Regions from separate parts of the Erwinia sp. GW821-FHT03D09 genome, predicted to be linked through region 1. Evidence: riboswitches for the same ligand, from Rfam matches in the RefSeq annotation. Region 1 holds a riboswitch; each other region holds the start of a gene.
The links. A riboswitch is a leader RNA that binds a small molecule or an ion and turns the genes downstream of it on or off. The one in region 1 is predicted to bind thiamine pyrophosphate.
Positions count from the first base shown of each region.

Region 1 (2,199 bases):
CAGGGTATCGAACCCCGCCGGTAATGTTGTTTTAATGGCCGGATACATCCAGTTGCCGGTGGCAATGGTGTTCTGGAAAGCCGGAGTCAGCAGGAACTGCATAAACTCCTGCGCCAGTTTCGGTTGCTTGCTGGCTTTCAGCTGACCGGCCACTTCCACCTGCAGGTAATGGCCTTCGCTGAAGTTGGCAGCGGCGTACTGGTCTTTCTTCTCTTCGATGAGATGGTAAGCAGGGGACGTGGTGTAGCTCAGCACCATATCGCTTTCACCTTTGAGGAACAGGCCGTAGGCTTCACTCCAGCCTTTGGTGACGGTGACGGTTTTCTGAGCCAGTTTCTGCCAGGCTGCCGGTGCCTGCTCACCATACACCTTCTGCATCCACAGCAGCAGACCCAGGCCCGGCGTGCTGGTGCGCGGATCTTCGTAGATCACTTTGATTGGGCGGTCGCTCTCGACCAGCTCTTTCAGGCTTTTTGGCGGATTTTGCAGGCGGGTTTTGTCGTAAACGAAGGCGAACCAACCGTAGTCGTAGGGCACGAAGGTGCTATTTTTCCAGCCGCCGGGCACGTTGCTGCTTTCGGTATTGACCTGGCTGGCGGCGAACAGGCCGGTTTTTTCTGCCGCATCCAGCAGGTTATTGTCCAGCCCCAGAACGACGTCGGCCTGGCTGTTTTTTCCTTCCATTCGCAGGCGGTTGAGTAACGATACGCCATCGGCCAACGCAACAAACTTCAGCTCGCAGTTACACTGCGCTTCAAAAGCTTTTTTGATTGCCGGGCCGGGGCCCCAGTCGGCGGAGAACGAGTCGTAGGTATAGACGGTCAGCGCGTCTTTCGCTGCGACGGGCAGCGAGAACAGCACCAGCAGAGGTAAGATTTTTTTTAACACTTTGCGTTCCTTGAAAAGAAGATGCGCAAAGGATCTGAGTAAACAGCACTCTCAAATCCCTACGCCGGTATGAGCCGGATCAGGTTCGACGGGTTTTCTCTCAGCGATATACCCTGCTACCGCGCAGCAGGGTATATCGCACCCCGTTGAGAACGGCCTATTCTAGTGAGATCGTTCCGCTAACGAAAGCACTCATGACTCATCCGGCGGTGCAAACCAGGCGGATTTGAAATCGAACCAGCCCAGGGTATTCATTCTCACCCCGCGCATGCTGCGCTGGCCATGCAGCTGCAGCCAGTGGTGAAACAGCGGATGCAGGTAATGATTGTCGATTAGCTGTTTACTCCAGTCGGCCAGCGGAAGCTTCTGCTCCCGCCACTGCTGCGCATCCTGCTGCCAGTCGATGGGAATGCAGTGATGCATCAGCGGAACTTCATACAGTAGCGAGAACAGGGAGAACTCCAGCGGCAGCGTAAAGTTGGCGCTACCCAGCCAGATATCGCTCTCGGCGTTACCCTGATGCCAGCTTTCATAATCCAGTTCCTGGGTTATCAGCGCCACACCGTGCGCGGCAAGAACAGGGCCCAGGGCGTTGGCGATGCCCTGGTGTTCAATCTGATCGCTGTACCAGGTGATCGTCAGCGAATCTAACCCCTCTGGCTTGTTGCTCATTTCCATATCATGGCGATGATGCCAGCGCGGCAGCAGGCCCCATGCCGGGAACCAGTAGCGCTGATAGGCAATCCCGCTGTGGTTAAGCAGGGCGATCGGGTTGAAGATTGAACTTAGCCAGCGGCGAACAGCTTCGTTCCGGCCCAGCTCGGAACGCTGGTCAAACAGCAGAAAGTAGCAGCCTTCCTCCAGGCGACTCTCTTCCGGCTGCTCATCGGTATCATGACTTTGCAGCTTCACGCCGGAGTAAACCAGCTCGTCGCTGATCTCGGGCAGGACCCAGATATTGACCTCGTCGATCAGTGCGCGATAGCCAAAGTAGTCATCGAAGGCGCTGATACGCAGCTGGCTCTGCTGGTTGTGCTCGACGGCATAGGGACCGGTTCCCGACGGCTGACGGGCGAAGTTGCGCATAAACGGCCACTCTTTTGGCAGGATCATCGCGTTGACGCTGGCCAGCAGCCACGGAAGCCAGCTGTCGGTATGTTTGAGGTGGATGTCCAGCATCCACGGACTGTTGGATTCAATGTGTTCAAAGTGGCTAAACAGCGGCTGCTCTTTTAAGCGCTGCAGGCTGGCGATCACGTCTTCCATGTCCAGCTCGCGACCATGGTGGAAACGAATGGCCGGACGCAGAAA
Region 1 covers NZ_JBWKUK010000005.1:102,090-104,288, forward strand. Annotated here, with positions in the region: gene thiB (thiamine ABC transporter substrate binding subunit) at 1-888, opposite strand, end outside; TPP riboswitch at 927-1,044, opposite strand; gene sgrR (HTH-type transcriptional regulator SgrR) at 1,081-2,199, opposite strand, start outside.

Region 2 (2,199 bases), on a different contig from region 1:
CCGCCAGCATACCGATTTTGATCGCATCGATACGTACATCCGACAGCACTGAATCCAGCTGCGCGCCAACGAAATCCGGCTCAATACGATAAACCGACTGCACGCCCCGGGTGTTCTGCGCAACCAGCGCGGTGATCACGCTGGTGCCGTAAGCGCCCAGCGCCGAGAACGCTTTCAGATCCGCCTGGATACCCGCTCCGCCGCTGGGATCGGTACCGGCAATGGTCAGTGCATTAATTCGCTTCATGCCAGTTCCTCCGGGGTCAATAAATAGAGCGCATCCAGGAAGGCAGGGATAAAGCTCCCCGGTCCTGATGCGATCGCGGCGGCACGCTCGCCGGCCAGCGATACCACACGGCAGGCGCTGGCAACGTGGGTCAGACGATCGCCGGGCAGCGAAGCAAACCCCGCCACCACCGCCGACAGCGCGCAGCCGGTACCGACCACACGCATCATCAACGGTGAACCGCCGCTGACACTGAGAGTACGCTGACCGTCAGTAATAAAGTCCACTTCTCCGGTGACCGCCACAACCGCCCCGCTCTGCAAAGCGAGCTTGTGCGCGGCCGGGATCGCGGCATCGGACTGATGCTGAGAATCCACCCCGCGGCCGGATACCGCTTCTTTTGCCAGCGCCATAATCTCTGAGGCATTACCGCGAATGGCGGCAGGTTGATGATTCAGCAGCTGATGACAGAATTCAGTACGGAACGCTAACGCACCGACCGCTACCGGGTCCAGCGACCAGCTGCGCCCTGCACGGTTTGCTGACTCCACCGCCGCCAGCATCGCCGCGCTGCGCGAGCGCGTCAGCGTGCCGACATTGACCAGCAGCGCGCTGGCTACCGCACTGAACTGCGCGGCCTCTTCGGCATCGATCACCATCGCCGGCGATGCACCCAGCGCCAGCAGAACGTTGGCCGTAAAGGTCTGTACTACATCATTGGTCATGCAGTGAATAAGGGGGGATTGCTGGCGGAACAGCGCCAGAGAGTGCGCCACATCGTGGTGGCTGAGGGGAAGGGGTTGGCTCATTTATACTCCCAACCGGCGATCAAGAAGGCGATGCCGGTTGGAGGCATCTGACTTCCCTCCGCTGGCATTATCCAGTTCAGGTTATGCGGGTTTTTCTCAGCCGTATCCTCAAAGAAAAGGACGGGCACCCCGAGTCATTTGTTTCGACGGAAAGAATATGCAAAGGGATTGGCGAAATCAAGCATAAGGATTATAAAGTAAAAAAACCGCATGGCGGATTTTTTACTCGTCTTAACATCATGTCCAACACATTCTTTAAAGAATGTCTAAAATCAATACGCAGCTTTATTAACAAAGCCTTTAAAAAAAGTCAGGAATATAATTTTCAGATCTAACCAAATACTCCAACCACGAATATAGATCAGGTCGAAGTCAACGCGCTTTTGCATTTTTTCCAAGGTATCTGTTTCACCACGGAAGCCGTTAATCTGGGCCAAACCTGTAATCCCTGGTTTAACTTTGTGGCGCAGCATATAGCCTTCAATTAGCGAACGATACTGTTCATTGTGCGCAACGGCATGTGGGCGCGGCCCCACTACGGACATCTGACCAAAAAGCACGTTAAAGAACTGCGGCAGCTCATCCAGTGAAGTATTGCGTAAAAACTTACCGAGTTTGGTCACGCGAGGATCATTTTGCTTGGCCTGGGTGACTTTAGCACCATTCTCCATCACTGACATGGTTCGGAACTTCCAGACCATAATCGGTTTACCGTCCATGCCATAACGAATCTGGCGGAAGATAACCGGGCCAGGAGAACTCATCTTCACAGCACAGGCAATAACAATCAACGGCAGCGAGATAAACAGCAGAATAATCGATGACACAATGATGTCTTCAAGACGCTTGAATACCATATTGATACCGCTAAGAGGCGTATCAAATAATGGGACCACCGGCACACCATTGATCTCCTCAGTACGAGACTGAAGAATATTAAAAGTGAAAACGTCCGGTATCAGTAAAACAGAGCAGGTCGTATCCGTTAAGCGTTTGACAATATCTTTAATTTTGGACTCATCTTTCATGCTCATAGCGATGTAGATACGGTCCAGTTTTCCTTCACGAGCATCTTCTATTAGCTTGTCAAAATCACCCGCGTAATTGATGCCGTTACTCATTTCAATCGGTTGTTCATCATAAATTCCAACAACCACGAATCCC
Region 2 covers NZ_JBWKUK010000003.1:242,925-245,123, reverse strand. Annotated here, with positions in the region: gene thiD (bifunctional hydroxymethylpyrimidine kinase/phosphomethylpyrimidine kinase) at 1-247, opposite strand, end outside; gene thiM (hydroxyethylthiazole kinase) at 244-1,035, opposite strand; TPP riboswitch at 1,072-1,177, opposite strand; gene wcaJ (undecaprenyl-phosphate glucose phosphotransferase) at 1,308-2,199, opposite strand, start outside.
Region 2: it holds a riboswitch for thiamine pyrophosphate, as region 1 does, so the genes downstream of both, thiM (hydroxyethylthiazole kinase) here and thiB (thiamine ABC transporter substrate binding subunit) in region 1, are expected to answer to the same signal.

Region 3 (2,199 bases), on a different contig from region 1:
AATTGAACCCGGGCGCAGACCGTCACCGAGTGAGAGGGAAACATCATAGGCGGCACAGATTTCACAAATCTCGCGGAAATGCAGATAGAGGAAGCTTTCTTTGTGGTGCGACAGGCACCACTTCGCCATGATCGACCCGCCGCGCGAAACAATACCAGTCAATCTTTTGGCGGTCATCGGTACATAACGCAACAACACGCCGGCATGAATAGTAAAATAATCAACACCTTGCTCCGCCTGCTCCAGCAGCGTATCGCGGAAAATCTCCCAGTTAAGATCTTCTGCCACGCCATTCACCTTCTCCAGCGCCTGGTAGATCGGCACGGTGCCGATCGGTACCGGGCTGTTTCGCAAGATCCATTCACGTGTTTCATGGATATAGCTGCCGGTGGAAAGATCCATCACCGTGTCGGCACCCCAGCGAGCAGACCACACCAGTTTTTCAACTTCCTCCTCAATCGAAGAGCTGACCGCGGAGTTGCCGATATTGGCGTTGATCTTCACCAGGAAGTTACGCCCAATGATCATCGGTTCCGATTCCGGATGGTTAATATTGGCCGGAATGATCGCCCGTCCGGCGGCGACTTCCTGGCGCACAAACTCTGCGCTAATATTTTCCGGCAGGCTGGCACCGAAGCTGTTGCCCGGGTGCTGTTGCAGAAGAATTTCACCGCGAATGCGCTCGCGGCCCATATTTTCACGTATCGCAATATATTCCATTTCCGGGGTGATGACACCCAGGCGCGCGTAATGCATCTGAGTAACGCAGCGACCTGCCAGTGCGCGTCGTGGACGAGGAGGATTATCGAAACGCAGATGATCCAGTCCTTCATCAGCCAGCCGCTGCTGGGTGTAGACTGAGCTGAGTTCAGCAATTTCTTCCGTATCGGCACGCTGGTGAATCCATGTGCTGCGCAGCTTGTCGATACCGCGATGCACATCGATAGCGGCTGCCGGATCGCCGTAGGGGCCTGCGGTGTCATAGACCGGCACCGGTTCATTCTCTTCTAATAGCGGATTGTCTTTATTGCCGCCGATAACGGTTGGGCTTAGCTGGATTTCACGCATCGGTACGCGGATATCGTCCCGGGACCCGATCAGATAAATACGTTTTGAATTGGGGAAGGCCGTGCCCTGCAGAGAATCGATAAACTGCTGAGCTTCAGCGCGCTGCTCACGGCGATTAGTTTTTTTCTCAACGAGAAGTTTTTCAACGGTAGACATAGCAAATTCCTGAAATATTAGGGAAAGTTGCTTGCCTGGAGGCGGGAGTAATTTGAACGATGAGAAACATTTTATTTCGCATCATCGCAGACGATTTTACTCTTGTTCCCTTCGCAGGTGTTAACCTGAACAGGTTCCGCGGATCCCGAATTAACGGTCTCAGCCCCGTGGGGCACTCCGACAAGAAATACTCTCTGATTTTCACACTTGGGTGCCAGAAAATCAGTTTGAAGTCAGAACAAAACGTTTTTTGCTCAAACTAAATAGCCTCTTCAGCATAAAGGGGCTAATTGGAAACTACAAGTAATTCACAATCTGATAACGAATCAGGCGGAAGGAGCAAGAGGCGCTACATCTTTAGTTATATGATTTTCAGCAACTTTTTCCAGGGCCAGCTTAATAAATTTATCCTCCAGCACGAAGCGTTCAGCCAGCGCCTCGCCGACCAGAGAAAGCGTTTGCTGGAAATCTACTGCATCATCTGTTTCGATGGACTTTTCCAGATATGTATCATAAATCTGCATAATGTGGTCGGTATTGGCGCGTAAAGAGGGATAAATCAGTGCCGCCTGCGCCAGCTGTTCCGTTCCTTCAAGCTCTTTGATGAAACGTTCGTAGGCCGTGAAATGGCCCGCTGAGAGATAGTCCACCAGATTCTGGCAAAAATTATCCAGTGCATTTTCATCGAGCGCCGTCAACGATTCCTTGTTAGGCTTTAAACCAGCCATTTGATAATAGGCAATCAGCAGCTGCTTACGGGCATGTAAACAGAAATCGACCAGTTCACTACAGCCGCTAACGCGTGCGGTCAGGTTTTCTAACTGGTTAAGCATGTTCATCTCCGTGAGTTTTATTTTTAATGCCTGACCTCAAACCAGTCTTTGAGCTGAGGATGATAAGCAAGTTATGGAACGTCAAATATCAAGCGTAGACACTGGCTGGTGGGTTGTCAGCCACGAACATAAAATTTGGTTA
Region 3 covers NZ_JBWKUK010000028.1:9,044-11,242, reverse strand. Annotated here, with positions in the region: gene thiC (phosphomethylpyrimidine synthase ThiC) at 1-1,224, opposite strand, end outside; TPP riboswitch at 1,314-1,414, opposite strand; gene rsd (sigma D regulator) at 1,551-2,057, opposite strand; gene nudC (NAD(+) diphosphatase) at 2,131-2,199, shown strand, end outside.
Region 3: it holds a riboswitch for thiamine pyrophosphate, as region 1 does, so the genes downstream of both, thiC (phosphomethylpyrimidine synthase ThiC) here and thiB (thiamine ABC transporter substrate binding subunit) in region 1, are expected to answer to the same signal.

Region 4 (2,199 bases), on a different contig from region 1:
TCGCTGATAATCTGGCGGTACTGGTCGGCGGTAAATTCATAGGGTAACTCCAGCCGCAGTTCATCCACTTCGCGCAGGATCGGGTCGTTAACCAGGCGCTGCTGGTTGCCCGGCGAGGCGATCAGCGTGTTTTCATCCGCCAGCCAGCGGCCGCTGAGGTTGTCCCGCACGCGTCGGACCCGATCGTAGGAGAAATTCTCCTGCCGCCAGTCGCCTGAGAACAGCGCCGGGCCAATCAGCTCCAGGTGGTTCGGCTGGCCGGCGCTGAGGCCAACGTTCAGCCGCCCGCGCGCGAGTACGTCCACCGTCAGTAAATCTTCCGCCAGCCGAAACGGGCTTTCATAGCCCATCTGGATCACTGTGGTGCCCAGCTCGATATGCCGGGTACGCTGCGTGGCGGCGGCAAGAAACGTGCTCGCCGAAGAGATCCCGTGCTCCAGATGGCGCTGACGCACCCAGGCACCGTTGTAGCCCAGCGATTCACCCAGCTCGAACAGCTGCAGGGTTTCTTCCGGCCCCTGTAGCGGGGCGCGATCCGGGTAGTTCCCGGGAGTAAGGAAAGCGATATGCGATATGGCCGGTTTTGTCATGGTGTCCATCCGTTCAGACCTGATGTGGGAGAGGCGCACTGAAAAATCCTTCAGCATCGGGCAATTGTGTTGCCTGCCCCGCACTTTGCAAAATGCCGAATCCGGCACTTTATTTTCATCTGGCGAAAACGGCCGTCGAAATAAATCCACCTAAACGCTTGCGGTTGCGCTCAGGATGCAATAAAAAAGTCTCTGTCAGGGGAGTCTCGCCGAAGAGACTGAGAGGCTGATTGCGATTTATCGCGGCTCAGCGACCCTTAGAACCTGACCCAGTTGATACTGGCGTAGGAAGACCTGGAATGCCGCTTCGCCGCACTCCTTATCGGGCAGATCGCAGCCGCCGAACGCCGATACTCTCCCTTCTCATTATCGCGGGTCTTCTTGGTTATCTGAGAGGCCGGTATGACGTTCGTAACAACTCTCCCTGAACATTCCGCCGAGGCGACATTGTGAGCCACTGGTCGATCCTGGGTTCGGGCGTGACCGGGCTGTGCGTGGCGACCGCGCTGGCCGACGCCGGAGAAAAGCTGGAAATCATCACCTCTGAAGAACATTGCCCCGCGTCGCACTACGCGGGCGGTATGCTCGCGCCGTTCTGCGAGGGCGAAGGCGCACCGGAAGAGGTGGTCAGGCTGGGGCAGGGCTCCGCCGACTGGTGGCAGGCGCACGTCAGCGGCGTGGAACGTCAGGGTACGCTGGTGATCGCGCCGCCGCGTGACAGCATGGAGCTGAATCGCTTTGCCAAAATGACCCAGGGCCATCAGTGGGTGGACCCGGGCAGCGTGGAAGATCGCCTGGCCGGGCGCTTTGCTCGCGGGCTGTTTTTCCCCAGCGAAGGGCACCTCGATCCGCGCAAGGCGATGCAGGAGCTGCGGCAGAAGCTGCTGGCCGCGGGCGTGGAGATCCGCCACGGTAAACCAACGGGCAAAATTATCGACTGCCGGGGTATTCATGCCGCGCCGCTGCTGCCGGAACTGCGCGCCGTGCGCGGTGAGATGCTGATCCTGCAAGGCGATGAGGTGCAGTTTTCACGACCGATCCGCCTGCTGCATCCGCGCTTTCCCTGCTACCTGGTGCCGCGCAGCGAAGGGCGTTTTATGCTCGGTGCCACCATGGTGGAAAGCAACGACGCCAGCCCGATCAGCGCCCGCGCGCTGATGGAACTGCTGAGCGCGGCGTACACCATCGACCCGGCGCTGGTCGAAGCGCGGGTGATTGAAACCGGCAGCGGCCTGCGCCCCTCTTACCCGAATAACCTGCCGGATATCCGCTATCGCGACGGCACCTTCCACGTTAACGGCATGTACCGGCACGGCTTTCTGCTGGCACCGATCATGGCGCAAAATCTTATCCAACAGCTGTCGCAGGAGACGCGCTGATGCACATTTTACTGAACGGTCAGGCGACCGAAACCCAGGCCGCTACCCTGACGGCGCTGCTTAACGAACAGCAGATTGACCGCAGCTGCGTGGTCTGCGCGCTGAACGGCGATTTTGTCCCGCGTGGGCTGTATGACGCGACGCCAATTAGCGAAGGCAGCAAGATTGAAGTGCTGTCACCGATGCAGGGGGGCTGAGATGAACTTTTACGATTACGCACCTGAATCACG
Region 4 covers NZ_JBWKUK010000021.1:34,710-36,908, forward strand. Annotated here, with positions in the region: gene AC07U6_RS18955 (LLM class flavin-dependent oxidoreductase) at 1-590, opposite strand, end outside; TPP riboswitch at 778-898, shown strand; gene AC07U6_RS18960 (FAD-dependent oxidoreductase) at 1,040-1,969, shown strand; gene thiS (sulfur carrier protein ThiS) at 1,969-2,166, shown strand; gene AC07U6_RS18970 (thiazole synthase) at 2,168-2,199, shown strand, end outside.
Region 4: it holds a riboswitch for thiamine pyrophosphate, as region 1 does, so the genes downstream of both, AC07U6_RS18960 (FAD-dependent oxidoreductase) here and thiB (thiamine ABC transporter substrate binding subunit) in region 1, are expected to answer to the same signal.